Regions from separate parts of the Streptomyces kordofanensis genome, predicted to be linked through region 1. Evidence: riboswitches for the same ligand, from Rfam matches in the RefSeq annotation. Region 1 holds a riboswitch; each other region holds the start of a gene.

Region 1 (9,378 bases):
GGCGACCGGCGGGTCACCGCGTGGGTCCTCGCTCGGCACGCGATGGTCGGTGTGAACTACGGGGCGCCGCGCCAGGCCGCCGTCCTCGCGGCGAAGGCACGACGCGCGGCCGGCGCGGCGCCGACAGCCGCCGCCGCGCTGGCCGCCGCCGTGTCCGCGCGGGCGCTCGCCGCGCTCGGGGATCACTCCGGGGCGAGGGCCGCGCTCGTGGACGTCCGCTCGTTCGCGAACCGCCTCGACGGCGGCGAGGCGGCCGACACGTGGACCGGCTACCCGGCACAGAAGCACCTGGTGCACATGTCCCAGGCGTACACGCTGCTGGGGGACACCCGCGCAGCGTACGAGGCGCAGGAGCAGGCACTCGCCTTGACCGGCGGCGGGTCGGTGATGACGCGGGCGCTGCTGACCCTGGACCGGGCGGCGTGCCTGTACAAGGACGGTGACCCTTCGTCAGCGGCCTCGACGGCGGCCGACGCGCTGGAACGGCTGCCGGCCCCCTACCGCAGCGGCCTGGTGGGGTCTCGTGCCGCGGCACTGCACCGGCGGCTCACCGGCCGGTCCCGGGAGCGGCTCGGGCAGTTTCTTACCGAGGGCTGACCCGCGACCGCACTCCCGCAGCCGGCTGTGGTCGCGGGAGCGTCCGTATATGCCGGGTGGACGGGTGTCACGCCGTGTCCGGAGCGGTTCGGCCAGCCGGGGTGGCGGTCCCGGGGACAGGCCGGTCCGGTGGTCGTGGAGCGCCGCGGCCTCCTGGCCGGCAGGACCTCGCCCGCCTTGCTGCCGGGGCGCGCCACCACGCCCAGCCAGCCGACTTCCTCGTGCCCCAGGCTTCTGCGCCGCTTCGGCCGGTGCCTGCGGCCGCAGACCATCGGAGCCGTCGGCATCAGGCCCTCCGGAGTGAGCGGGCATGTGCCGCCCGCTTCCCCGATCGGCGCAACATGCGTGTGGAATGTGACCGTCTGACCACTCCCTGTGGACAAGGTGCGGGTTCGGGGAAGCCCGGCGGTACTGTCCCTGGCGTGGCAACTACCGCACTGTTCGGTACCGACGACCTTCCCCTCCCCGTGTCCCTGCAGGAGGCCGTGGAGCACGGTGAGGTGTTCACGCGCGCCTGGGTAGTCGAGTTCATCCTGGACCTTCTCGGCTACACGGTGGAGAAGGACCTCTGTGACCTGAGGCTCGTGGAGCCGGCCTGCGGCGGCGGCGCTTTCCTCACCGTGATCGCTTCCCGGGTCAGTGCGTCCTGCCGGGCGCACCAGCGGCCCATCGCGGACGCGGTCGACGCCGTTCGCGCCTTCGACCTGCTGGGCCGCAACGTGGAGCAGAGCCGGACGCTGGTCACGCGAACACTGCGAGAGGCGGGCTGGGACCCGAGTGACGCGAGGAGGGTCGCCGTGGCGTGGGTGAGGCGGGGCGACTACCTCCTGCAGTCGGATGCCGAGCATCGCGCCGACTACGTCGTGGGCAATCCCCCCGTACATCCGGCTCGAAGACGTCCCCGACGACCGGCTGGCCGCTTACCGCCGGGCCTGCCCCACCATGAGCGGCCGGGCCGACATCTACATCGGCTTCTACGAGGTGGCGTTGCGGAGCCTCAACCAAGGAGGCCGACTGGGGTTCGTCTGCGCCGACCGCTGGATGCGGAACCAGTACGGCCGACGGCTGAGGGAGTTGGTGGCCAAGCGCTTCAGCATGGACCTCGCCCTCGTGATGCACGATGTCGACGCCTTCGACGATCATGTTTCGGCCTACCCCGCGATCACCCTCATCTCGAACAGACCTCAGGGGCCAGCGGTCGCCGCGGACACGAACCGTACCTTCGGAGCGGAACAGGCGCGGGACTTCGCCGACTGGTACCTCGCGGGCGGATCCTCGACGGTCACCGCGACTTCCCACCAGGCCGCCCGCATGCCCCACTGGTTCCCGGGGGAGGACTCGTGGCCGGCCGCGTCGCCGGCCAGGCTCGCGGTCTTGGAGGACCTCACCGAGCGGTACCGGCCCCTGGAGGACGCCGGCACCGGAACGAGGATCGGTATCGGCATCGCCACAGGCGCGGACAGAATTTTTCTTACCAGGGACAAAGGCCTGGTCGAGGCGGACCGCCTGCTCCCCATGGCCATGGTCCGCGACACCACCAGCGGCACGATCGACTGGGGCGGCACGTACCTGGTCAATCCCTGGACGGCCACCGGTGACCTGGTCGACCTCGGCGCGTACCCGCGTCTCGCCGCCTACTTCGAGAAGCACGGCGAGACCCTGCGCAAGCGCTACGTCGCGATCAGACAGCCCCAGCGCTGGTACAAGACGATCGACAAAGTCGACCACCACCTCACCCGCCGCCGGAAGCTGCTGTTTCCGGACATGAAGCTGAAGATCCATCCGGTCCTCGACGAAGGTGGCTTGTATCCTCACCACAACCTGTACTTCATCGTCTCGGACGTCTGGGACATGCGCGTACTCGGTGGCCTTCTGCTGTCCAAGGTCGCGGAGGCATTCGTGGAGGCGTACGCGGTCAAGATGCGCGGGGGCACCCTCCGCTTCCAGGCCCAGTACCTCCGGAAGATCCGCGTCCCCGACCCGGGGACGATCGGCGAGGACGACCGGGCCGCTCTCGCCGAAGCCTTCGACAAGCGGGATGTCGAGGCCGCCACCGAGGCCGCTCTGCGCGTGTACGGACTTATCGAGCTGCCTGACCAGGAGAACGGACCTTGACGGTCACCCGGCAGGACTTCGAGGCAGCCATCGCGGCGTACTGGGGTGCCAAGGAACTCCAAAGGGAGCAATCGGCGATCAAGAACGCGGTGGGGGCGGGCACGGCGGGTTCCGTACGAGGCGGCAAGCACTTCGACGCCATTGCGACACTCCTGGCGAAGTTCTTCCTGGACACCGGCTACCCATCTGCGGGCATTCGCGTCACCAAGTCCCAGGGTCTCGAACTGCCCGGCTACTACCGGCCGCAGAAGCAGTGGGATCTCGTGGTGGTTCACGAGGACGTCCTCGTGGCGGCGTTCGAACTGAAGGCGCTGGGCGGGCCGTCGTACGGCAACAACTACAACAACCGGGTCGAGGAGGCACTGGGCAGTGCCGTGGACTTGCGCCGAGCGGCCCTTGCCGAGCTGTACCCGAAGGAGAAGCCCTGGCTGGGCTACTTCTTCGTCATGCAGGACGGTGAGGAATCCCGGAGGCCGGTCAAGACGACCAGGGGAGCCCTCCCTGTGGACGGAATCTGGCATGGGACGTCGTATCAGGACGGGTTCGGGATCTTCTGCGAGAGGCTCATGGCCGAGCGGCTCCACGACGCCGTGTGCTACGTCACGTCCTCGGCCGAGGACCCGAAGCCGACCGAACCGGTCGAGAGCCTCGACTGGCGCCACTTCTCCGCGGCGATAAACGCTCGCCTCACGTACTTGAAGGACCTCGGGATTCCCGGATGAACGCGACGCCGGGAGGCGTCGGAGGCGCGCGGCTGTCAGGCACGGGTGTGAACGGTCGTCATCCTGCCCAGTCTGGTGCGAATGCTTTCGTGGGTGGGGCGTGCGGGCTCGGTAATTTCGGAAAGGCAACGGCTTCTCGGCTCTGCCCGTCCGGACGCGCGAAGCCGCCGGCACCGGCGGTCCGGGCACGCGGCGGTCCGGGCTCCCGCGGGGCCACGCGCCGCGCCGGGCGGATACCGTCGGGGGGTGAACGCCGCCGACGGTCCCGCCGCGCCCCCCGAGCTCTTCACCTGGGAGTTCGCCACCGATCCGTACCCGGCGTACGCCTGGCTGCGGGAGCACGCGCCCGTGCACCGGACCCGGCTGCCCAGCGGCGTCGAGGCGTGGCTGGTCACCCGGTACGCCGACGCCCGGCAGGCCCTCGCCGACCAGCGGCTCAGCAAGAACCCCGCGCACCACGACGAGCCCGCCCACGCCCGGGGCCGGACGGGCATCCCGGGGGAGCGCGAGGCCGAGCTGATGACGCACCTGCTCAACATCGACCCGCCGGACCACACGCGGCTGCGGCGGCTGGTGTCGAAGGCGTTCACCCCGCGCCGGGTCGCGGAGTTCGCCCCGCGCGTGCAGGAACTGACGGACCGCCTGGTCGACGGTTTCGCGGCGAGGGGGGAGGCCGACCTCATCCACGAGTTCGCCTTCCCCCTCCCCATCTACGCCATCTGCGACATGCTCGGGGTGCCCGCCGAGGACCAGGACGACTTCCGGGACTGGGCCGGGCAGATGATCCGGCACGGCGGCGGGCCGCGCGGAGGCGTGGCGCGGGCGGTGAAGCGGATGCGGGCGTACCTCGTCGACCTGATCCACCGGAAGCGGGAGGACCCCGGGGACGACCTGATCTCCGGCCTCATCCGCGCCTCCGACCACGGCGAGCACCTCACCGGGAACGAGGCCGCGGCGATGGCGTTCATCCTGCTGTTCGCGGGCTTCGAGACGACCGTGAACCTCATCGGCAACGGCACGTACGCGCTGCTGCGCAACCCCGGCGAACGCGCCCGGCTCCAGGCGTCCCTGGCCGCCGGCGAGACGGACCTGCTGGCCACGGGGGTCGAGGAGCTGCTGCGGTACGACGGGCCGGTGGAGCTGGCGACCTGGCGCTTCGCGACGGAGCCGCTCACCGTCGGCGGGCGGCGGATCGAGCCGGGCGACCCCGTCCTCGTCGTGCTGGCGGCGGCCGACCGGGACCCGGAGCGGTTCGACGACCCGGACGCCCTGGACCTGGGGCGGTCGGACAACCAGCACCTCGGGTACGGGCACGGCATCCACTACTGCCTGGGCGCGCCGCTCGCCCGGCTGGAGGGACGGACCGCGCTGGCCACCCTCCTGAGGCGGCTTCCCGACCTGCGCCTCGCCGTGGATCCGGACGAACTGCGGTGGCGCGGCGGGCTCATCATGCGCGGGCTGCGCACCCTCCCGGTGGAGTTCACCCCGGAGCCTCCTGACGCCCCGTCACCTCTGTGATCTTCGCGTGATATCGCGTGCACCGGCTTGTGACAGGCGTTCGACTGCCGCTACGTTCACCGTCACCTCAGCAGTCGCGCGAAAGGTCCCACGCATGCGCTCCGGTAACGGACGACACCGTCGACCCCGTCAGGCCCCCGCCCTCGTCGTCGCCGCGGGGGTGACCGGATCGGCGATCGCCCTGCCGCTGCTCGGCGCGGGCACCGCGTCCGCCGCCGACGCCGCCACCTGGGACCGGGTCGCCGAGTGCGAGACCGGCGGCATGTGGAGCGCCGACCTCGGCAACGGCTACTACGGCGGCCTCCAGCTCTCGCAGGAGGCCTGGCAGGCGTACGGCGGCACGGCGTACGCGCCGCGCGCCGACCTCGCCACCCGCGCCCAGCAGATCGCCGTCGCGGAGAAGGTCTTCGCCGCGCGGGGGCTCCGCCGCGTGGGAGACGTGCGCGCCCATCGCGGGCCTGGCCGACGGCGGCGAGTCCGCCCCGGTCGACTCCGCCCCGGCCGGGGCCGGTCCGACCGGGTCCGCCCCGGACACCGCGCCGGACCCGGCCGCGAGCACCGGGGCGGACGCCGGGGCGCCGCGGGAGCCCGCCGGGCGCACGGGCACCGCCACCGGCGCCGGGGGCTCCCCGGCCCCGGCTCCCGGTGCGACGCAGGGGGAGGCGCGGACCGCCCCGGAGGCGTCGGCCCCGCCGGCCGCGCCGCCCGCCGGCGACGCGTCCGCGCCCGCCGGCGACGCGCCCGCGGCCCGCGACGGCGCGGACGGCCCCGCGGCCGGCACGGGCAGGCACCGCGGCGAGCCGGCCGAGGAGGGGGCCGCGACCGTCCCGGACGCCGCCGCAGGACCCGCGGGGCCCGGCGACCCGGTCGGCGGGCGCGGGGGCGACGGGCACGCCTCGCGGGGCGACGGGGCGGCGCGCACGGCGGACGGCCTCGCCGCGGACGGCACGTACACCGTCCGGCCCGGCGACAGCCTGTCGGCCATCGCGGACACCCACGAGGTGCCCGGCGGCTGGCCGGCGCTCTACGGTGCGAACCGCGAGGTCGTGGGCGCCGACCCCGACCTCATCCTCCCCGGCCAGAGCCTCGATCTGGGCGCGGACGAGGGGTAGTTACCGGCTGAATGTCCGTTTCCTGAAAATGAGACAAGAGTCTCTTCGCCCCAACTCGCGCTCCCTCGCCGTCCGGTCCGTCCGTTTCCGCCCCTACCTGCGCAAACGCCCCTGAGGGGTGGGTATGTAGGGATGGATTGACCTGGATGTCCCTTTTTGATCTCGGGGTGGGTCTGTGCGTACCGTCGTTGTCGCTCGCCACCGCGGGCCCCGTCCGACCGGTAACGCCGAATCCTGCCGCCGGACGACGGGAACAGTCGACGCTTCCAGCGCCGCAGGCAGGAGCGGGGGAACCAAGGTAGGCGCCGGACCCGGCCGTCGGAAGACGACCGGAACCGGCTCGGGGTGAAGCCGCGCCCAGTGCGCGGCCGGGCACTCACCAGGCCCGAACCCGACAGCTCACCTCGCAGGCGTCGGTGAGGAGATCCGCCATGCTCAATTCCGGCAAGGGCAAGCACCGCCGTCCCTCCAAGGCCGTCCGTCTCGCCGCGTTCGCCGGCATCACCGGTGTCGCCGTCGCCGCCCCGCTGGTGGTCGCCGCGCCCGCCGGCGCCGCGACCGCCGCCGAGTGGGACCGCGTCGCGCAGTGCGAGTCCGGCGGCGACTGGTCCATCAACACCGGCAACGGCTACTACGGCGGCCTGCAGTTCTCGGCCTCCACGTGGGCCGCGTACGGCGGCACGCAGTACGCCCCCACCGCCGACCGGGCCGGCAAGGCCCAGCAGATCGAGATCGCCGAGAAGGTCCTCGCGGGCCAGGGCAAGGGCGCCTGGCCGGTCTGCGGCGTCGGCCTGTCCGGCACGCCGTACGGCGGCGGCGCCGAGCGCACCGCCGAGCAGCCCGCCACGCGCGGCGAGCAGCGCACCGCACCCCGGGCGGCCCCCGAGGCCGCGCCCAAGGCCGAGTCCGGGACCGTCACCACCCCGGCCGGCGAGAAGGTCGAGAAGGGCGACGGCGAGTACGAGGTCGAGACCGGCGACACGCTCAGCTCCATCGCCGCGGCCGAGGACGTCAAGGGCGGCTGGAAGAAGCTGTTCGACCTGAACGACGACATCGTCGACGACGCCGACCTCATCCACCCGGGCCAGCGGCTCCACCTGAGCTGACCCGTACGGCGGGGGCCGGCCGGGGGACCACCCGGCCGGGCCCTCCGCGAGCCGGCCCCGGTCCGCCGCGCGTCCCCCGTGCGCGGCGGGCCGGGGCCTTCCCCTGCGCGGACGTCCCGGCGGGCGGCGGGAACGGGGCCGTCCTCCGTACGGGCGGCCCGTCCCCGGACGGGCGCCCCCTCGGGGGTGGGAGGAGCGGGGCGCGCGGGGCGGCCGTCGCTCCGGCGGGGCGGTGGCCGCCCCGCGTCGGCAAGCGCGGGCTTTCCTCCCGTAAAAGACCACTTCGACCACTTTGCCGCCCCGGCGGGCGGCCGGTCGCGGGCGCCGGCCCCCGGGGCGGCTAGGCTCTTGCCGCAAGGCGAAAGAGCCCGCACTCCACGCGTCACATCCCAGAAGGAGATGCTCGTGCCGTCCATCGACGTCGTCGTAGCCCGGGAAATCCTCGACTCCCGAGGCAACCCCACGGTCGAGGTCGAGGTCGGCCTCGACGACGGCAGCACCGGCCGTGCTGCCGTCCCGTCCGGTGCCTCCACCGGTGCGTTCGAGGCCCTCGAGCTCCGCGACGGCGACAAGGACCGCTACCTCGGCAAGGGTGTCGAGAAGGCCGTCCTCGCCGTCATCGAGCAGATCGGCCCGGAGCTCGTCGGCTACGACGCCACCGAGCAGCGGCTGATCGACCAGGCGATGTTCGACCTGGACGCCACCCCGGACAAGTCCTCCCTCGGCGCCAACGCCATCCTCGGCGTCTCCCTCGCCGTGGCGCACGCCGCCTCCGAGGCGTCCGACCTGCCGCTCTTCCGCTACCTGGGCGGCCCGAACGCGCACCTGCTCCCGGTGCCGATGATGAACATCCTGAACGGCGGCTCGCACGCCGACTCCAACGTGGACATCCAGGAGTTCATGATCGCGCCCGTGGGCGCGGAGTCCTTCTCCGAGGCCCTGCGCTGGGGCACCGAGGTCTACCACACCCTGAAGAAGGTCCTGAAGGACAAGGGCCTGTCCACCGGCCTCGGCGACGAGGGCGGCTTCGCACCGGACCTGGACTCCAACCGCGCCGCCCTCGACCTCATCATGGAGGCGATCAGGCAGGCCGGCTACACCCCGGGCCGGGACGTCGCGCTCGCCCTGGACGTCGCCGCGTCCGAGTTCCACAAGGACGGCGCGTACCAGTTCGAGGGCAGGTCCCGCACGGCCGCCGAGATGACCTCGTACTACGAGGAGCTCGTCGCCTCGTACCCGCTGGTCTCCATCGAGGACCCGCTGTTCGAGGACGACTGGGACGGCTGGAAGGCCATCACCGAGCGGCTCGGCTCGAAGGTCCAGCTCGTCGGCGACGACCTGTTCGTCACCAACCCCGAGCGCCTCGCCCGCGGCATCGAGGAGGGCGCCGCCAACGCCCTGCTGGTCAAGGTGAACCAGATCGGCTCCCTCACGGAGACCCTGGACGCCGTCGAGCTGGCCCAGCGCAACGGCTTCAAGTGCATGATGTCCCACCGCTCCGGCGAGACCGAGGACGTCACCATCGCCGACCTGGCCGTCGCCACCAACTGCGGCCAGATCAAGACCGGCGCCCCGGCCCGCTCCGAGCGCGTCGCCAAGTACAACCAGCTGCTGCGCATCGAGGAGATCCTCGACGACGCCGCGGTGTACGCCGGCCGCAGCGCGTTCCCGCGGTTCCGCCCCGCGAACGGCTGAGCGCGCGGGGCTGCGCCCCGTCGCCCCCGGTTGCGTACGTCCCCGGTCGCGGTCCCGTACCGTGTCCGGGGACGTCGTACGTGAGGAGGGGCGAGCCGATGGGCCAGGACCGGGACCGGTTCTCGACCGCGACGAGGCTGCGGCTGCTCGGCGAGCAGACCGCCGCCCGCGTCTACCGCTCCCAGAGCCGCCGCCAGGCGCGCCGCTCCCGGCTCACCGGGCGGGCCGCCTTCCTCGCCCTCGTCGTCTGCACCATGGTCGTCGTCCTCGCCTACCCGATGCGCCAGTACGTGTCGCAGCGCGGCGAGATCGCCGAGCAGGAGCGACTGGCCGAGGAGGCCGCCGCCCGCGTCGAGCGGCTGCGCGACGAGAAGGCCCGCCTCCAGGACGACGCGTACGTCAAGCGGCTCGCGCGCCGGCACCTCCACTACGTGATGCCCGGCGAGACCGCCTTCGTCATGAACGACCCCGAGGCGGAGCGGCGGCACCGCGCCGACCAGGGCGGCAACGGCC
Region 2 (9,378 bases), 1.7 Mb from region 1:
GCGAAGACCGAGAACGTGCAGATGGAGCTCTCCGAACGCCCCCTGGGCGTCTTCTCCCGCCAGGTGATGCTGGCCGACACCCTCGACGTGGAGAACATCAAGGGCGACTACGACGCGGGCGTGCTGACCCTGCGGATCCCGATCGCCGAGCGCGCCAAGCCGCGCAAGATCGCCATCAGCGCCACCGGCGACGGTTCGCGCAGGGAAATCGGCAGCTGACCGGAGTCCGCTCACAGCGCGGACGGGGGCGGTGCCCCGCCCCCGTCCGCAGGCCGGAAGGGGCGTGCGATGCGGATGAGATGGGAGTCGTTCCTGGACTCCGTCCGGGAGCGCGGCGAGTACGCGTCGCCGCACGAGGCGGAGCGCGCCGCCAGGGTCGTCCTGGCGCTGCTCGGCGCGCACCTGGTGGGTGAGGTGCGGGCCGAACTGGCCGCCGGACTTCCGGAGACCTTCGAGGTGATCCTCCTCAACCCCCTCCAGGCCGCCGAACCCCTCTCCCCGGAGCGTTTCACCCGCGCCACCGCGGCGTGGATCGAGGGAGCCACCGAGGAGACCGCCAAGTGGGACGTCGGCGCCGTGCTGAGCGTCGTCGCCGACGCGGCGGGCGAGGACCTCACGCGCCGCGTCCTGCTGCAGCTCCCTCCGGGGTACGACCTTCTCTTCGGCCGCCCGCGGGCGGCCTGACCACCACCGACGACACGCGGTCGCCCGCGGGCGCGACCGGGGAGGAAAGGCTTTCCAGCATGACGTGGCAGGAACTCGTGGACCGCATCCGCACCGCCGGCCGCTACGACTCCGACGCGGAGGCGGAACGCGTCCTGCGAGCCGTGCTGACCGTACTGGGCGGCCACGTCGTCGGCGACGAACGCTGCGAACTGGTACGGGTCCTGCCCGCCGAGGCCGGCGCCCTGCTCGCCGCCCAGGTCCCGGTCACGGAGCCCGTCACCGCGCCCGGGTTCGTCGACCGCGTCGCCCGCGCCCTCGCGCCGTTCACCCCCGCCGAGGCCCGCTGGGCCACCTCCACGGTCCTGACCGTCGTCGCCGACGAGGCGGGCGACGCCCTCACCCGGCGGATCCTCGCCGGCCTGCCCCGCGGCTACGCGCTCCTGTTCGGTCTGGCCGAACTGGCCCCCGCCGCCTGACGGTCCGTCACCGCCCGTCTCCCGCGCGGGACGTCCGGTGGGAGGCGAAGGAGGTGCTGGGGGCGCCGTGCGTACGCGGGACCGCCACCGCGGGCGCACGGCGCGGGGCGGCGGGCGGGAGAAGCGGGAGCGGGAAGGCGGGGCCGGGCGCGGACCCGGCGCCGTGTGACCACCCACCGGGTCCGCCCCACCGGATCCATCCCACCGGACTCCAGGGCCTCGCCGCCCGACCCGCCCCCGGGCCGCGCCGACCGGCGCCGCCGCCCCGGCGGGCCCGCCGGTGAGCCCGGACGCCCGGCGTGCGCCGCGTCGGCGCGGGAGCGCCGTCCGGGCCGTTTTCTGTCGGGACTCGCGGGACCCCTGGGGCCGCCGGGGCCGCCGGGGCGCGTTCGGCGGCGTGCTCCGGGGCCTCGCCGGGCGGGACGTCCCGCCCGGCGGTCAGTCGTCCAGCGGGCGGAAGTTGCGGGCGAGCGCCCAAGCGGCCACCCGCTCGCCCGTGCGGGTGCCGACCGTGTTCGCCGTGCGGGTGTGGATGCCCGCCCAGGTGCGGGCGCCCACGCAGTCGCGGTTGTAGGCGCGGGCGGAGTCGTAGTACCGGGTCTTCCCGGCGAGGACCGAGGTGATGCGCAGGTCGAGGTGGGAGTCGCCGGACAACAGCGTCAGCGTCCGGGTCAGGGCGCCGGCGGTGGTGGTGTGGCCGCTGAGGTAGTCGGGGTGCGCGGGGGTCTGGAGGAACGGCTCCCACCCGGGATCGGCCTCGGTGAGCGGGTTGCCGTCGTGGTCGGCCTCGCGGATGGCGGTGACGGGCCGCCAGGTGCCGTAGTGCAGCTTGGCGTCCCAGGCGGCGATCACGGCGTCGGCCTGGACGGTGTTCACGGCGGCGAACAGCCGGGCCGTGTCGACCAGGTCGAGGCCGTCCCGGGCGGCGCGGTCGGCGAGGGCGCCCTGCAGGTCGAGTTTGGTGAAGAACTGCGCCGTGTCGGTCTGCGAAGGGCTCCGCACCGGGCTGTCCTTCGCGCCGTACGCCTTCACCTCGTTCAGGTCGGCGGCGTACCGGGCGGATGTCAGCGCGGGCGGCGGGCCGGGGCGGAACCGGTCGGGGCGGTCGACGAGCAGCGGACGCAGCCGCGCCAGCCACGCGGCGGTGAAGGGGTGGTGCCCGGGGGGCGTGGGGCGCCACACCCCGGGGGCGGGGAGGCGCCGGGAAGGCGACCGGGGCGCCGCGGCCGTCGTCCTTCCGCAGTGCGATGACGCGTTCGGCCGCGCGACGGCCGAACGCCACGCCGGCCCTCTCCGCCGGCCCGTCGGGGACCGCGGCGAGCGAGTCGGCGTAGGCGGCCCTCAACCGGTCCTCCGTCTCCGGGAAGTAGTGCAGCAGCACGCCGTGGGCGGCGGCGGCCGCCGCCGCCGTGGACGACGCGGCGCGGGGGCCCCGCGCGTTCCAGCGGTACGGCTCGTACCGGCCCTCGATCCCGACCACCGCGTTGTACATGCCCGCCGAGACGAAGGCGTGCCAGACCGCCTCCTCCGGCGGGGTCAGGCGGCCCCCGGGGTCGATGATGTCCGCCGTCAGCCGCGCCCAGTCGGCGATGACGGAGCCGGAGGCGGCGGCAGGGGAGGAGCGCGGCGCCCGCACCGTCGGCGCGGGGACCGCCGCGACCGCCGTCAGTCCCAGCAACGCGGCCGCGGCCGCGAGGGTCCGGCGTGGTGACGGTCTCGTCTGTGTCTTTTGCATGTTTCTCCCCTGTTTAGATGGTTTTTCCCTACTTTCGACGTCCCGGCGGGCGGCGCAAGCGCCCTCGCCGCCCCGGCCGCCCCGGCCACCCGAACGGATCCGGCCGAAGGGCCGGTGCCCGTTTAGTGCGAATAAAGGCAATTGCTGAAATATTACTCATTTGCGGCGTTCGGGAAGGCGGTGCGGAGTCCGCGGGAGGGGCGCGGCCCGTGACGTCGGTCACGGCGACGGGAGGCGGAATTCCCCGTACTTCGCACCGTCAAGCGGAATTCACCGTCCCACGGGTCCGCAATGGATCACCGAAGAGAATTCCGGGTCTTGTTCCACCCGGCGGGTTTCGTTTACGGTCACCGTCATTCCGGAGGGAACGCCGAATCCTGCCGCCTTCCGGACCCCGGAACTCACATATCCGCGTCCGGCAGGAGCGGGGGAACCAGGTAAGCCGCCGATCCGGCGTCCGGAACGGCTAGGGGTGAAGTCGCGGGCGACCGCGGCCGGGCATCTCCCGCCCGAACCCGACAGCTCACCTCGCAGGCGCCGGAGAGGAACGCCCCATGCCCCCTCAGGGTAAGCACCGCCGTCCCAGGAGCAGTCGACTCAGCCGCGGACTCGCCGTCGCGGGTACCGGCGGGGCGGCCCTCGCCCTGCCCCTGACCGGCACCGTCACCGCCTCCGCCGCGCCCGGCGCGGCGCCCGCCGCGGTCGTCGCGGCGAAGCCCGCCGCCGCTTCGGCAGCCGCCGCCGAGGCCGCCAAGCCCGTGACGCACACGGTGGCCGCGGGCGACACCCTCTCCGGCGTCGCCCGCGAACACTCCGTGAGGGGCGGCTGGAAGAAGCTGTACCGGGACAACAGGAAGGTCGTCGGTGACGACCCGTCACTCATCCGGCCGGGTCTGAGGCTCACCGTCGGAGCCGAGGCGCCGGCCGCGGGGAAGACCGCCGCGAAGCGCTCCGCGCCGGCCCGCGCCGACCGCTCCGCGGCCCGTGCCGCCGTCGCCCCCCGCCGCGGCGAAGTCGTACACCGACGACCTCGACGGCTGGATCAGGGAATCGCTCGACGTCATGGCCCGGCACGGAATTCCGGGGACGTACGAGGGAATTCACCGCAACATCATGCGCGAGTCCTCCGGAAATCCCCTCGCGATCAACGGCTGGGATTCGAACGCCGCCGCCGGGACGCCCTCGAAGGGCCTCCTCCAGGTCATCGACCCCACGTTCCGCGCCTACCACGTGCCGGGTACCTCCTCGGACCCGTTCGACCCGGTCGCCAACATCACCGCCGCGTGCAACTACGCCGCCGACCGGTACGGCTCCATCGACAACGTCAACGGCCCGTACTGACCGCTCCTTCCGGGCACCGTCCGCCGGTGCCCGGAAGGAGCGCGGCCCGTCCGCCCCGGCCGGGAGGCCGGGTGGGGAGAGGGGCGCGGCACCTCCGCGGGGGAACGGCGGCCCGTCACCGGGGCGTCACCACTCCGGGTCGTCGAAGAGCGGCGGCACCTCCGGAGCCGCCGCCCCGCCCGTCGGCGGCTGCTCCGTCCACATCACCTTGCCGCCCGGCGTGTACCGGGTGCCCCACCGGCCCGCCAGCTGCGACACGAGGAACAGGCCGCGGCCGCCCTCGTCCGTGGTGGCCGCCCGCCGCAGGTGCGGGGAGGTGCTGCTGGCGTCCGAGACCTCGCAGATCAGGTTCCGGTCGCGCAGCATCCGCACGTGGATCGGTGCGGAGCCGTACCGGATCGCGTTGGTGATCAGTTCGCTGAGCACCAGCTCGGTGGTGAACCCGATCTCCCCGAGCCCCCACCGCTCCAGCTGCCGCCCGCACGCCGCCCGCACCGGCGCCACCGCCGACGGGTCGGGCGGCACGTCCCACTCGGCCACGCGGTCCCGCGGCAGCAGCCGGGTGCGGGCCACCAGCAGGGCGATGTCGTCGCGGCGGTGCGGCGGCAGCATCGCGTCGAACACCGCGCGGCAGATCTCCTCCGGTGTCCGCCCCGGCGCTCCGGTGAGCGCCTCGCGCAGCATCCGCAGCCCCGCGTCGAGGTCCCGCTCCCGGTGCTCGATCAACCCGTCCGTGTACAGCACCAGACGGCTGTCCTCGGGGAGGAACACCTCGCACGTCTCGAACGGGCCGCCCCCCAGGCCCAGCGGGGGGAACACGGGCAGGTCGGGGAAGCCCACCGACCCGTCGGGGCGTACCACGGCCGGTGCGAAGTGGCCCGCCGACGCCATGCAGCAGCCGCCCGTCACCGGGTCGTAGATGGCGTACAGGCAGGTCGCCCCGGTGATTCCGGAACCGGCGTCCTCCGCCTCCTCCTCGTCGATCCGGGACACCAGCTCGTCGAGGTGGCCCAGCAGCTCGTCCGGCGGCAGGTCGAGCGCGGAGAAGTTGTGCACCGCCGTGCGCAGCCGGCCCATCGTCGCCGCCGCGTGCAGGCCGTGCCCCACCACGTCCCCGACGACGAGCGCGACCCGCGCGCCGGACAGCGGGATCACGTCGAACCAGTCGCCGCCCACCCCGGCCTGCGCCGGGAGGTAGCGGTGCGCCGTCTCCAGCGCGTCCTGCTCGGGCAGCACCCGGGGCAGCAGGCTCCGCTGGAGCGTCACCGCCATGGCGTGCTCCCGCGTGTACCGGCGCGCGTTGTCGACGGCGACCGCCGCCCGCGCCGCCAGCTCCTCCGCGAAGGCCAGGTCCTCCTCGTCGAACCGCCCGGAGGGCGCCGAGCGCCAGAAGTTGGCCATCCCCAGGACGACCCCGCGCGCCTGGAGCGGCACGGTCACCAGCGAGCGGATGCCGTACGCGAGGGCCACGTCGGCGCCCGCCGGGTCCTGCTCCCGCCAGCCGTGCGCCACGGTCAGGTCCGCCTCCAGCACCGCCTTCCCGCGTGCCAGCGCCGCGGCCATCGGCGTCGTCGGCACGTCGAACCGGATCAGGTCGCCGACCGGCTGGAGCGGGTGGTCGTCCCGCACGCCGCTGACGGCGGCGCGGCGCATCACGGTGCGGGCCTCCGTGGGCTCCTCCCCCCGCAGCACCGGGTCCGGCAGCTCGACCGTCACGAAGTCCGCGAACCGGGGGACCGCGACCTCCGACAGCTCCTGCGCCGTCCGTGCGACGTCCAGCGTCGTCCCGATCCGCACGCCGGCCTCGTACAGCAGCGTCAACCGCTCCCGCGCCACCGCGGCCACGCCCGTCACGGCCCGCAACTCGGTGGTGTCGCGGAGCGTGGCGACGGTGCCGGACGGACCGCCGTACGGGTCGGTCGGCCGGGTGTTGACCGCGAGCAGGCGGTCGCCCGCGAGGTGCACCTCGTCGGTGACCGGACGGCCCGACGCGAGCAGCTCGGAGGTGTCGCCGGCCAGGCCCAGGTCGGTGACGTGGCGGCCCTCGGCGTCGGCGGGCAGGTCGAGCAGGCGGCGGGCCTCGTCGTTGGCGAGGGTGAGCCGGCCGTCGCCTCCGACGATCAGCACCCCCTCCCGCACCGCGTGCAGCACCGCGTCGTGGTGTTCGTACATCCGGGTCATCTCGGCCGGGCCGAGGCCGCGTGTCTGGCGGCGCAGCCGCCTGCTCACCAGGGCCGCGCTGGCCGTCGCCAGGACCAGCGCGCCGGCGCCCGTGCCGAGGATCAGCGGCAGCTGCCGGGCGGCGGCCTCGCCGACGTGATCGACCGACACCCCGGCGCTCACCAGGCCCACGACCGCGCCCCGGTCGTCCGTCACGGGGACGACGGTCCGCGCGGCGTCGTGCGGGCCGCCCTCGAAGAGCTCCGTGACCGCCCGGCCCCGGGCCGCCTGCCCCGTGTCCTCGGCGCGGGTGCCGACCAGGCCCGGGTCGCTGTCCGCGATCCGGACGCCCTCCGGGGTCAGGACCGCGACGAAGTCCACGCCCGCGCCGCGCCGGGCGTCCACCGTGTGCCGCTGGAGGGCCTTCGCCGGATCGGCCGACCGGAGCGCGGCGAGGGTGCCGGGGGCGTCCGCGAAGGACTCGGCCGCCGCGCGCGACCGGTTCCGCGCGTCGCGTTCGCTGTCGTACCGGGCCTGGTACGACAGGGCCGTCACCGCGGCGACGATCAGAGCCAGGGCCATCACGACCTGGAGGAGGAGCACCTGTCCTGCGGCGCTGCGCGCGCCTGGGAGCCGCCTCCAGCGCCCGGACCGTCCGAGACGGCCGCTCTTGCCCCTCATGCACCATTTCTAACACCGGCCGTGTTCTCCCGGCGACCGCGCGCACACCGCCGCCCCGCCCGGGGCGGCGGGTCCGGCGAGGGGGCCGGGGCGCCGTCCGGGGGCGGACCCCCTTCCGGGCGCGGGGGCCGGGCGGGACGCCGCCCCGCGCCCGGAAGGGGGCCGCCGCCGGGGCCGGAACGCACGGACCGGTGGCCCGCACGAGGCGGACCACCGGTCTGGGTGGAGACGGGATCAGATGATGCTCAGGCCGTACGCGCTCAGCGCCTCGGTGACGGGCTGGAAGAACGTGACGCCACCCGAGCGGCAGTCGCCGCTGCCGCCGGAGGTGAGGCCGAGGGCGGTGGAGCCGGCGAACATCGCGCCGCCGCTGTCGCCGGGCTCGGCGCAGACGGTGGTCTGGATGAGGCCGTAGACGACGTCGCCGTTGCCGTAGTTGGCCGTGGCGTTGAGGCCGGTGACGCGGCCGCTGTGCAGACCCGTGGTGGAGCCGCTGCGCTGGACGGTCTGGCCGACGTAGGCGTTGGCGGCGCCGGTGATGTCACGGTACGTGCCGTTGTACAGGTAGACCCGGCCGTCCGCCGCCGACGGGTTGGCGTGGGTGATCACGCCGTAGTCGTTGTTCGGGAAGCTGGAGGCGGCCGTGCGGCCGAGCGCGGCGGTCTTCGACGAGTTGGTGTACCAGGTGCTGGTGCCCTCGGTGCAGTGGCCCGCCGTCAGGACGTAGGGGGTGCCGCCGCTGGTGCGGACGTTGAAGCCGAGGGAGCAGCGGCCGCCGTTGTTGCCGTAGATGGCCTGGCCGCCCGCGATGAGCTTGTTGAGCTTGCCCGGGGCGCGCTTGACCTCCACGGCGCCGGCCTTGTCGCCCGCCGCCTTCTTCAGCTTGGCGATCTCGGCGGCCGAGACGGTGGAGTCGGCGGTGATGACCAGCTTGCCGGACTTGGCGTCGGTGTACCAGGCGGTGCCCGCCACGTCGGCGTCGAGCACGGCCTTGCTGACCTGGGCCAGCTCGGCGACGCTCGCGCGGGTGACGTCGGGGGCCTGCGCCCCGGCGCTCGGAGCGGCAAGCGCGGTGGCGGTGACCAGAGCGGCGGCGACGGCGGTCAGGCGCGCGCCTCTCGCGAGGCCGTTGCGGGGAGTGAAGCGCTTGAAGTTCACTGCGTCCTCCGGTGGGGGATTCACGAGCCCGTTGGGTGGGCGGGCCCGGCAGGCCGCGCCGACGGACCGGCGATCTCCGGTCGTCGACATGTGCCTGACAAGTTGTGGTGCCGGGAATACTTGCGTCCGGTTCACCTCCCCCGCAAGGCCGTCTTTCGGCCACTCTGCAAGACCCCCGGAAAACCCGCCGGACGGCCGGTTCCGCGAGGGTGCGCCGACGGGGTCCGGTGCTGCCGCACGACCGGGGGGCCGTCCGCCGCCCGAGGGGCGGCGCCCTCGCCCGCGAGGGCCGCGCGGGGCGTGCGGACGGCGGGCGGGTTGGTCGTTCATGCTGCTCAGCACCGGACGGGCGGCCCGTCACCGCATGTTCCGCCGGGGTACTCCCGGCGGGCACGGCCGTCCCGCCGGTTCCCCGCCGGTGGGACGGGGAAGCCTGCGGTCCGGAGCGGCGGACCCCTCGGGGCGGCCGGTCGGACGCCGACCCCTTATGCGGAGGTCGCTCTCGTTCGTCCCGTACGCCAGGTGTCTTGATATCGCCTCTGGACGTCCGGTGTGCGGAACCGGGCAACCGGATAGACCGTCACCAGGCGATGGGCAGCGCCTCCGGGCCGCGGATGAGCGCGCTGCGCCGCCACGGGACCTCCTCGGCGGGCACCGCGAGCCGCACCTCGGGCAGCCGGTCCAGGAACATCTCCACGAGCAGCTCGATCTCCATCCGGGCGAGCAGCGCCCCCGTGCAGAAGTGCGGTCCGTGCCCGAACGACACGTGCGGGTTGGGGGAGCGGTCGAAGTCGATCCGCTCCGGGTCGGGGAACACCTCCGGGTCGCGGTTGGCCGCCAGGTACGACACGTACACCGCGTCGCCCGCCGCGATCCGCACGCCCCGCAGCTCCACGTCCTCCAGCGCGATCCGGGCCAGCCCCACCGACGAGCGGTGCGGGATGTACCGCAGCAGCTCGTCCAGGGCGCGCGGCCGCACCTCCGGCTCCTCCCGCAGCCGCTCCCGCAGCCGGTCCCGGGTCAGCAGCAGGTACAGCATGTTGCCGCAGTTGTTGGTGACCGCCTCCCCGCCGATCTGCACCGGCCCCACCAGCCCGACCGCCTCCTCGGCGCTGATGTCGCCCGCCGCGACGGCCGCGCCCAGCAGGGACAGGATGTCCT
Region 3 (9,378 bases), 2.4 Mb from region 1:
CCGCGCCGCGGGACGGGACGCTCCCGGACGTCATCGGCGAGCAGCTCCGCGAGGTCGTCGAGGAGGACGTCCCGGCCCGCGCGCTGATGGCCGCCTACCGCCTCCCGTCCGACGGCACGCGCGCGTGCGACGCCGCCGACGTCGCCCTGACCGTCCTCGGCGGCGGCGAGTCGTCCCGGCTGCACAACCGCCTGGTCCGGCGCGACCGCACCGCCGTCGCCGCCAGCCTCGGGCTGCTGCGGCTGGCCGGGGCGCCCTCGCTGGCCTGGCTGGACGTGAAGGCCTCCGCCGGCGTGGAGGTGCCCGACATCGAGGCCGCCGTCGACGAGGAGCTGGCCCGGTTCGCCGCCGAGGGCCCCACCGCCGAGGAGATGGAGCGCGCCCAGGCCCAGCTGGAGCGCGAGTGGCTGGACCGGCTGGGCACGGTCGCGGGCCGCGCCGACGAGCTGTGCCGCTTCGCCGTCCTCTTCGGCGACCCGCAGCTCGCCCTCACCGCCGTCCAGCGGATCCTGGACGTCACCGCCGACGAGGTGCGCGAGGTCGCCGCCCGGCGGCTGCGCCCGGACAACCGCGCCGTCCTCGTCTACGAACCCACCAAGGCCGACGACGGCGACCGGACCGACAGCGACGAGGAAGAGGGGGCGGACCAGTGAGCGACGCTGCCGTGTCTCTGACCACCATGGAGTTCCACCCGCGGCCGGAGCCGGGCACGCCGCGCGTGTGGGCCTTCCCGGCACCCGAGCGCGGCCGGCTCGGCAACGGCCTCACGGTGCTGCGCTGCCACCGTCCCGGTCAGCGGGTCGTCGCCGTCGAGATCGTCCTCGAAGCCCCGCTGGAGGCCGAGCCCGAGGGCCTCGACGGCGTCGCCACCATCATGGCGCGCGCCCTGTCCGAGGGCACCGACAAGCACACCGCCGAGGAGTTCGCCGCCGAGCTGGAGCGGTGCGGCGCCACCCTGAACGCGCACGCGGACCACCCCGCCGTGCGGGTCTCCCTGGAAGTGCCCGCGTCCCGGCTGCACAAGGCCCTCGGCCTGCTCTCCGACGCGCTGCGGGCACCGGCCTTCTCCGACGACGAGGTCGGCCGCCTCGTCCGCAACCGGCTCGACGAGATCCCGCACGAGACGGCCAACCCGGGCCGCCGCGCGGCCAAGCAGCTCTCCGCCGAGCTGTTCCCGGCCTCCTCGCGCGTGTCCCGGCCCCGTCAGGGCACGGAGGAGACCGTCGCCCGGATCGACGCCGCGGCCGTACGGGCCTTCTACGAGGCCCACGTCCGTCCCGCGTCGGCCACCGCGGTCGTGGTCGGCGACCTGACCGGCGTCGACCTCGACGCGCTCCTCCGCGACACGCTCGGCGAGTGGACCGGCGACGCGCCCCGCCCGCGCGCCGCGTCCCCCGTCACGGCCGACGACACCGGACGCGTCGTCATCGTGGACCGGCCGGGCGCCGTGCAGACGCAGCTGCTCATCGGCCGCGTCGGGCCCGACCGGCACGACAGCGTGTGGCCCGCGCAGGTCGTCGGCACGTACTGCCTGGGCGGCACGCTCACCTCCCGTCTCGACCGCGTCCTGCGCGAGGAGAAGGGCTACACGTACGGCGTGCGGGCCTTCGGGCAGGTCCTGCGGTCCCTGCCCGACGGCACGGGCGCGGCGATGCTCGCCATCAGCGGCTCCGTCGACACGCCCAACACCGGTCCCGCGCTGGACGACCTGTGGAAGGTGCTGCGCACCCTCGCGGCGGAAGGGCTCACCGACGCCGAACGCGACGCCGCCGTGCACAACCTGGTCGGCGTGGCCCCGCTCAGGTACGAGACCGCGGCGTCCGTCGCCGACACCCTCGCCGAGCAGGTCGAGCAGCACCTGCCGGACGACTTCCAGGCACGGCTGTACCGGCGCCTGGACTCCACGGGCACGGTGGAGGCGACGGCGGCCGTCGTCAACGCCTTCCCGCCGGACCGCCTGGTCACCGTCCTCGTGGGGGACGCGGCCCGGATCAAGGCGCCGGTGGAGGCGCTGGGCGTCGGCGAAGTGACCGTGGTCGCCGGCTGACTGACGGAGCGGAACCCCGGCCTCTCGGAGGCCGGGGTTCCGCTCTCGCGCGGTTATGCCCGTTTTATTGGAGAGGCTGGGTTTCTGCTCTGTGGCGTGCGCTACAAAAAGCCGCATTCGTTTGGTGATCGAAAGATCAGCCGCTTAGCGTCTTAGCCGCTGTCCGCCCGTGTACCCGCCGCACCCGCGGCACCGGGCAGCGATCGCCGAATCCCCGTCAGGCGCGAGCCCGGGGAGCCGGGGACCCACGTCCCCTGGGGTGAATCGGGCGCCTTCGCCACCGTGCGGAGGGGTCCGTAGGAGACCTTCCTGCTCCGAACCCGTCAGCTAACCCGGTAGGCGAGAGGGAAGGAAAGGACACGTCCACTCCATGGCGTTCACCCGTTCCACCGGGAAGCACCGTGCCCCGAGCCGCATGAGCCGCAGGAGTGCCCAGGCCGCGGGCGCCGCCGCCCTCGCCACCTCCGGCGTCATCGGCACCCTGGCCTCCCCGGCGTTCGCCGCCGACGCGGAGCACGCCTCCCTGGAGGACACCGGCCTCAACCAGGCCATCACCGGTTACGAGCTGGCCGACGAGGTCGAGGACCAGGCCGCCGCGCAGGAGCTGGCCGCCGAGGCGGCCGAGCGCCAGGCGGAGGCCGAGGCGGCCGCCGAGCGCCAGGCCGAGGTCCGCTTCCGGGCCGCCCGCGATGCCCAGGAGCGCGCCGACCGCGAGGCCGAGCGTAAGCGCCTCGACTCCTTCCAGCTCCCGGTGGCCGGCTCGTACGTCTCCACCGCCTACCGGGTGGGCGGCTCGCTGTGGTCCTCCGGCAGCCACTCGGGCGTCGACTTCCACGCCCCGTACGGCTCCACCGTCGTCTCCGTGGGCCTGGGCACGGTCGTCGAGGCCGGCTGGGGCGGCGCCTACGGCAACAACGTGGTGATCCGCATGCAGGACGGCACCTACACGCAGTACGCCCACCTCGCCTCGGTCGGTGTCTCCGTCGGCCAGACGGTCATGCCGGGCCAGCAGATCGGCGTCTCCGGCTCGACCGGCAACTCCACGGGCCCCCACCTGCACTTCGAGGCCCGCACTTCCAGCGAGTACGGCTCCGACATCGACCCGGTCTCCTACCTCCGGGCGCGCGGCGTCAGCGTCTGACCCGCACCGCTCCACCGAGGCCCCGCCCGGCCGGCCGCCGGAGCGGGGCCTCCCGCGCCACCGGGCCGGAGCCTCCCGCGCCGCCCGCCGCCCGCCGGCCCCGGAACCCCGGGGCGCCCCGGGAGCGGTGCCTCGCGCGGGCGCGGCGGAGCGGCGCCCCCGATCCGCGAGGCGCCGCTCCGCCGGGCCGGGGGAGCGGAGCCGCGGTCAGACGGTCTCGGGGAGCTCCTCGAGACCCTCGGCGACCAGCTTCGCCAGGCGGTCCAGCACCGCGTCCGCGTCCTCGGCCTCGGAGGCGAGGACGATCTCCTCGCCGCCCCGCGCGCCCAGGCCGAGCACGGCGAGCACCGACGCGGCGTTGACCGGGGCGCCGCCGGCCCTGGCGATCGTCACGGGGACGCCGGAGGCCGTGGCGGCGCGGACGAAGATGGAGGCGGGGCGGGCGTGCAGACCCTCGGCCCAACCGACGTTGACGCGGCGCTCAGCCATGGTGTTGCCCTTCACGTGCTAGTAGTTGTCTAGACCAGACTCTCACGCCCGGCGGAGTACCGGGACGGCGCCGTACCCTGGGCCCATGCCGAACCCGTCCGACCAGTCGGCGCACCCGTACCCCGACCACTGGGAGGCCGACGTGGTGCTGCGCGACGGCGGCACCGCGCGGATCAGGCCGATCACCGCGGACGACGCCGAGCGCCTGGTCAGCTTTTACGGGCAGGTCTCAGACGAGTCGAAGTACTACCGGTTCTTCGCACCTTATCCTCGGCTCTCCGCCAGGGACGTGCACCATTTCACCCACCACGACCACGTGGACCGGGTGGGTCTGGCCGCGACGGTCGGCGGTGAGTTCATCGCGACCGTCCGCTACGACCGGATCGACGCCGCGGGCCGCCCCGCCGGCGCCCCCGCCGACGAGGCCGAGGTGGCCTTCCTCGTCCAGGACGCCCACCAGGGCCGCGGCGTCGCCTCCGTCCTGCTGGAGCACATCGCCGCCGTCGCCCGCGAGCGCGGCATCCGGCGGTTCGCCGCGGAGGTGCTGCCCGCCAACACCAGGATGATCAAGGTCTTCACGGACGCCGGGTACACCCAGAGGCGCAGCTTCGGGGACGGTGCCGTCCGCCTCCACCTCGACCTGGAGCCCACCGACCGATCCCTCGCCGTCCAGCGCGCCCGCGAGCAGCGCGCCGAGGCCCGGTCCGTGCAGCGGCTCCTCACCCCCGGCTCCGTCGCCGTCGTCGGCGCGGGCCGCGCCCCCGGCGGCGTCGGCCGCACCGTCCTGCGCGGTCTCGTCGACGCCGGGTTCACGGGCCGCGCGTACGCCGTGAACCACGCCCTGCCCGAGGGGCGGACCGCCTTGGACGGCGTCCCCGCGTACCGCTCCGTCGGCGAGATCGGCGAGCCCGTCGACCTGGCCGTCGTCGCCGTGCCCGCCGAGCGCGTCCCGGAAGCCGTCGCGGACTGCGGCGAGCACGGTGTGCGCGGGCTCGTCGTCCTGTCCGCAGGCTACGCCGAGAGCGGCCCAGCCGGCCGGGAGCGCCAGCGGGAACTGGTGCGGCAGGCCCGTTCCCACGGGATGCGCGTCATCGGCCCCGGCGCCTTCGGCGTGATCAACACCGCGGACGGCGTACGGCTCAACGCCTCTCCCGCCCCGCGGCTGCCCACCGCCGGGCGCATCGGGCTGTTCACCCAGTCGGGCGCGATCGGCATCGCCCTCCTGTCCGGACTCCACCGGCGCGGCGCCGGCGTGTCGTCCTTCGTCTCGGCCGGCAACCGGGCCGACGTCTCCGGCAACGACATCCTCCAGTACTGGTACGAGGACCCCGGCACCGACGTGGCCCTGCTCTACCTGGAGTCGATCGGCAACCCCCGCAAGTTCACCCGGCTCGCCCGCCGCACCGCCGCCGTCAAACCGGTCGTCGTCGTCAAGGGCGCCCGGCACAGCGGCAGCGCGCCCCCCGGCCACGCGGTGCCCACCACCCGCATCCCGCACACGACGGTGTCCGCGCTGCTCCGCCAGGCCGGGGTCATCCGCGTCGACACGGTCACCGAGCTCGTCGACGCGGGCCTGCTGCTCGCCGGGCAGCCCCTGCCCCGCGGGCCGCGCGTCGCGATCCTCGGCAACTCCGAGTCGCTGGGCCTCCTCGCGTACGACGCCTGCCTCACCGAGGGCCTGCGGCCGCTGCCGCCCCGCGACCTGACGACCGCCGCCACGCCCGACGACTTCCGGGCCGCGCTCGCCGGAGCCCTGCGCGACGACGCGTGCGACGCGGTGGTCGTCACCGCGATCCCGTGGGTCGGCCCGCAGGGGACGGTGGAACCGGCCGGTGAGGGCGAGGCGCTGGCGGACGCCCTGCGCACGGCCGGCGCCTGCGCCCCGGCGAAGCCGGTCGTGGTCGTCCACGTCGAGCTGGGCGCCCTGGCGGCCGCGACCGGCACGGCCCCCGCCCCGGAGCCCCCGGCCGGTCCCGCCGGCACCGCGCGGGCGCCGGGCACGGCGGACCGGCCGCCGTGCGGGCGGGCCGCGGCCGCCGCCCCGCCGTCCGGTGCGCCGCCCGCTCCGCCGCCGGGGGGCTGGCCCGGTCCCCGAGGCGTCCGCCGACGGTCCCCCCGGCGCCGCCGGCGGGAGCATCCCCGCCTACCCCGCCGCCGAGCGGGCCGTGCGGGCGCTGGCCGAGGCCGTCAGGTACGCCGAGTGGCGCCGCGAGGCCGCCGACCCGGGCCGGGTGCCCGAGTACGAGGACATCGACGAGAGCGGGGCCGCCGCCCTCATCCGGCGGCTCCTCGACGCGGACGGCGCGCGGGAGCACGCCCCCACCCCCGCCCCGGACGGCACGCGGGAGCACGCCGTCGCCCTCGCCCCGGACGCCGCCCGCGACCTGCTCGCCCGCTACGGCGTCCCCGTACGGCCCACCCTGCCCGCGCCCGATCCCGACACCGCCGTGCGCGCCGCCGCCCGCCTCGGCTACCCGGTCGCCCTCAAGACCACCGCGCCCCACCTGCGCCACCGTCCCGACCTCGGCGCCGTACGGCTCGACCTGGCCACCGAGGAGCAGCTGCGCACCGCCTACGCCGAGCTGGCCGAGGCGCTCGGCGGGCCGGCCGAACTCGGGCCGGTCGTCCAGACCATGGCGCCGCGCGGCGTCGACACCGTCGTCCGCGCCGCGATCGACCCGGCGGTCGGCGCCGTCCTCTCCTTCGGCCTCGCCGGAGCCCCGTCCGAGCTGCTCGGCGACACGGCGCACCGCCTCGTCCCGGCCACCGACCGCGACGTCGCCGGGCAGATCCGCTCCCTCCGCAGCGCCCCGCTGCTGTTCGGCTGGCGGGGCTCCGCGCCCGTCGACACGGCCGCCCTGGAGGAGCTGCTGCTACGCGTGTCGCGCCTGGTCGACGACCATCCGGAGGTCGTCTCCGTCACGCTGGAACCGGTCGTCGTCGCCCCCCGGGGCCTCACCGTCCTGGGCGCGTCCGTGCGGCTGGCCCCGCCTCCCGCCCGCACCGACCTCGGCCCCCGCCGCCTGCCCGGCTACTGAGCGGGGCGCCCTCCACAGCCGTCATCGGCGCCCCGGGGGCACCGTAGGATGGAGTCCATGGCGAAGACCGGTACGACGACCCAGGAGCTGCGCGCGGCGATCGAGCGCAGCGGCTACTACCCGGCCCTCGTGGCCGAGGCGGTGGAGGCCGCCGTCGGCGGGGAGCCGATCGCGTCGTACCTCGTCCACCAGGAGACCACCTTCGACGCCAACGAGGTCCGGCGCCACGTCACGGTCCTCGTGCTCACGGCGACGCGCTTCATCGTCAGCCACACCGACGAGCAGAGCGCCGACACGACCTCCCCGACGCCGTACGCGACCACGTCCACCGAGTCCGTGAAGCTCGGCCGGATCTCGTCGGTCGTCGTCAGCCGCGTCGTCGCGAACCCGGAGTCGTACCGGCCCGGCACGCTCCCCCCGCGAGATCGTCCTCACGGTCGGCTGGGGCGCCGTCTCCCGGATCGACCTGGAGCCCGCCGCCTGCGGCGACCCGAACTGCGACGCCGACCACGGCTACACGGGCAACTCCACCGCGGACGACCTGAGCCTGCGCGTCAGCGAGGCCGGCGACGGACCGGAGACGGTCCGCCAGGCCCTCCACTTCGCCCAGGCCCTCTCCGAAGCCACCGTGGCCACGCTCTGATGGCCCAGCCGACGACCACCGCCTCCGCCTGGCCCGACGAGCCGGTGCCGCTGTCCCTCGACACCGCACCCGTACCGGCGTACGGCTCCGGCTCCCTCGCCGACCTGCTGCCGACGCTGGCGGCGGGGCTGGGCGTACCGGACTTCGAACCCCGCATCGCCGAGCTCGCGCCGGCCGACCGGGTCTGCGTCTTCCTGATCGACGGGCTCGGCTGGGAGCAGGTGAGGGCGCATCCGGCGGAGGCCCCGTTCCTCACCTCCCTCCTCGGCTCCTCGCGGGGCGGCACGGGCCGCCCCCTCACGGCCGGCTTCCCCGCCACGACCGCGACCTCCCTCGCCTCGGTCGGCACGGGCCTGCCGCCCGGCGCCCACGGGCTCACCGGGTACACGGTGCGCGACCCGGACACGGGCGAGCTGATGAACCAGCTGCGCTGGCGCCCCTGGACCCCACCGCACGTCTGGCAGCCGTACCCGACGGTCTTCCGGCTGGCCGACGCGGCGGGCGTGCACACGGCCCAGGTGTCGTCCCCGGCGTTCGAGGACACCCCGCTCACGAAGGTCGCGCTCAGCGGCGGCACGTTCCACGGGCGGCTCTCCGGCGAGGACCGGATGGACTTCACCGCCCGTCAGCTGGCCGGTGCCGACCGCGCGCTCGTCTACACGTACTACAGCGAGGTCGACGGCGCGGGCCACCGCTTCGGGGTGGACTCCGACGCCTGGCGCGATCAGCTGGTCCACGCCGACCGGCTCGTCCAGCGCCTCGCCGAGCAGCTCCCGGCGCGCTCCGCGCTGTACGTCACGGCGGACCACGGCATGGTGGACATCCCGTTCGACGAGGAGTCCCGCATCGACTTCGACGAGGACTGGGAGCTGCGCGCCGGCGTCGCCCTGTTGGGCGGCGAGGGCCGCGCCCGCCACGTGTACGCGGTGCCGGGCGCCGAGAACGACGTACTGGCCTGCTGGCGCGAGGTGCTGGGCGACCGCTTCTGGGTCGCGGGGCGCGAGGAGGCCGTCGAGGCGGGCTGGTTCGGGCCGCGCGTCGAGGAGCGGGTCCACGGCCGGATCGGCGACGTGGTCGCCGCCGCGCACGACGACGTGGCGCTGACGGCGTCCCTCGCCGAGCCGCACGAGTCGGCGATGGCGGGGATGCACGGCTCGATGACCGCGGCCGAACAGCTCGTCCCGCTGCTGGAGATCCGCACGTAGCGCGTCGCCCGCGTCGCGCCCCGCCCCCGTACCGCAGGCCCGAAAGGTCGTCACTTCCCCATGTCCGAACTCGTGTTCTTCTCCGGGACCATGGACTGCGGAAAGAGCACCCTGGCGCTCCAGATCGAGCACAACCGCTCGGCCCGGGGGCTCCAGGGCGTCGTCTTCACGCGGGACGACCGGGCCGGGCAGGGCAGGCTGTCCTCGCGGCTCGGCCTGGTCAGGGAGGCGGTGGAGGTCACCGGGGATATGGACGTGTACGGGTTCCTGGTCGACCGGCTGTCCGCGGGCGGCAAGGCCGACTACGTGATCGTCGACGAGGCGCAGTTCCTCGCACCGGACCAGATCGACCAGCTGGCGCGCGTCGTGGACGACCTGGGGATCGACGTCTTCGCCTTCGGCATCACCACCGACTTCCGCACCAGGCTCTTCCCCGGTTCGCAGCGGCTGATCGAACTGGCCGACCGGATCGAGACCCTCCAGGTGGAGGCCCTGTGCTGGTGCGGCGCCCGGGCGACGCACAACGCCCGCACGGTGGGCGGGGAGATGGTGGTCGAGGGCGCCCAGGTGGTCGTCGGCGACGTCGGCCACCCGGCCGGGGAGGTCGGTTACGAGGTCCTGTGCCGTCGCCACCACCTCCGCCGGACGACCGCCGCCTCGGCCCGGGCGGGCGTGCTGTCCCCCGACGTCCTGCCGGTCACCTCGGCCTGACCGCCGGGTCCTGCCGCAGCCCGTCCCGCGCCGCCGCCCGTCAGCGCCCGGTCGACCGCACGACCGTGAAGACGGCGCCCTCCGGATCCGCCACCACCGCCCTC

Evidence for each region. A riboswitch is a leader RNA that binds a small molecule or an ion and turns the genes downstream of it on or off. The one in region 1 is predicted to bind cyclic di-AMP.
Region 2: it holds a riboswitch for cyclic di-AMP, as region 1 does, so the genes downstream of both, LUW75_RS22980 (transglycosylase SLT domain-containing protein) here and LUW75_RS15240 (LysM peptidoglycan-binding domain-containing protein) in region 1, are expected to answer to the same signal.
Region 3: it holds a riboswitch for cyclic di-AMP, as region 1 does, so the genes downstream of both, LUW75_RS04170 (M23 family metallopeptidase) here and LUW75_RS15240 (LysM peptidoglycan-binding domain-containing protein) in region 1, are expected to answer to the same signal.

The regions. Positions count from the first base shown of each region.
Region 1 is NZ_CP094264.1:3,311,936-3,321,313, forward strand. Features, by position in the region: gene LUW75_RS15210 (transcriptional regulator) at 1-597, shown strand, start outside; gene LUW75_RS15215 (Eco57I restriction-modification methylase domain-containing protein) at 1,435-2,712, shown strand; gene LUW75_RS15220 (PaeR7I family type II restriction endonuclease) at 2,709-3,434, shown strand; gene LUW75_RS15225 (cytochrome P450 family protein) at 3,681-4,952, shown strand; partial or broken gene LUW75_RS24340 (transglycosylase family protein) at 5,047-6,064, shown strand; cyclic di-AMP (ydaO/yuaA leader) riboswitch at 6,325-6,492, shown strand; gene LUW75_RS15240 (LysM peptidoglycan-binding domain-containing protein) at 6,496-7,170, shown strand; gene eno (phosphopyruvate hydratase) at 7,570-8,865, shown strand; gene LUW75_RS15250 (FtsB family cell division protein) at 8,964-9,378, shown strand, end outside.
Region 2 is NZ_CP094264.1:5,050,907-5,060,284, forward strand. Features, by position in the region: gene LUW75_RS22960 (Hsp20/alpha crystallin family protein) at 1-219, shown strand, start outside; gene LUW75_RS22965 (DUF2267 domain-containing protein) at 289-684, shown strand; gene LUW75_RS22970 (DUF2267 domain-containing protein) at 744-1,142, shown strand; gene LUW75_RS22975 (vanadium-dependent haloperoxidase) at 1,581-2,324, opposite strand; cyclic di-AMP (ydaO/yuaA leader) riboswitch at 3,277-3,427, shown strand; partial or broken gene LUW75_RS22980 (transglycosylase SLT domain-containing protein) at 3,432-4,218, shown strand; gene LUW75_RS22985 (SpoIIE family protein phosphatase) at 4,345-7,059, opposite strand; gene LUW75_RS22990 (S1 family peptidase) at 7,294-8,217, opposite strand; gene LUW75_RS22995 (cytochrome P450) at 8,798-9,378, opposite strand, start outside.
Region 3 is NZ_CP094264.1:931,883-941,260, reverse strand. Features, by position in the region: gene LUW75_RS04180 (M16 family metallopeptidase) at 1-653, shown strand, start outside; gene LUW75_RS04175 (M16 family metallopeptidase) at 680-2,047, shown strand; cyclic di-AMP (ydaO/yuaA leader) riboswitch at 2,242-2,404, shown strand; gene LUW75_RS04170 (M23 family metallopeptidase) at 2,418-3,188, shown strand; gene LUW75_RS04165 (HPr family phosphocarrier protein) at 3,396-3,677, opposite strand; partial or broken gene LUW75_RS04160 (bifunctional acetate--CoA ligase family protein/GNAT family N-acetyltransferase) at 3,763-6,715, shown strand; partial or broken gene LUW75_RS04155 (DUF5998 family protein) at 6,773-7,358, shown strand; gene LUW75_RS04150 (alkaline phosphatase family protein) at 7,358-8,563, shown strand; gene LUW75_RS04145 (thymidine kinase) at 8,624-9,274, shown strand; gene LUW75_RS04140 (VOC family protein) at 9,315-9,378, opposite strand, start outside.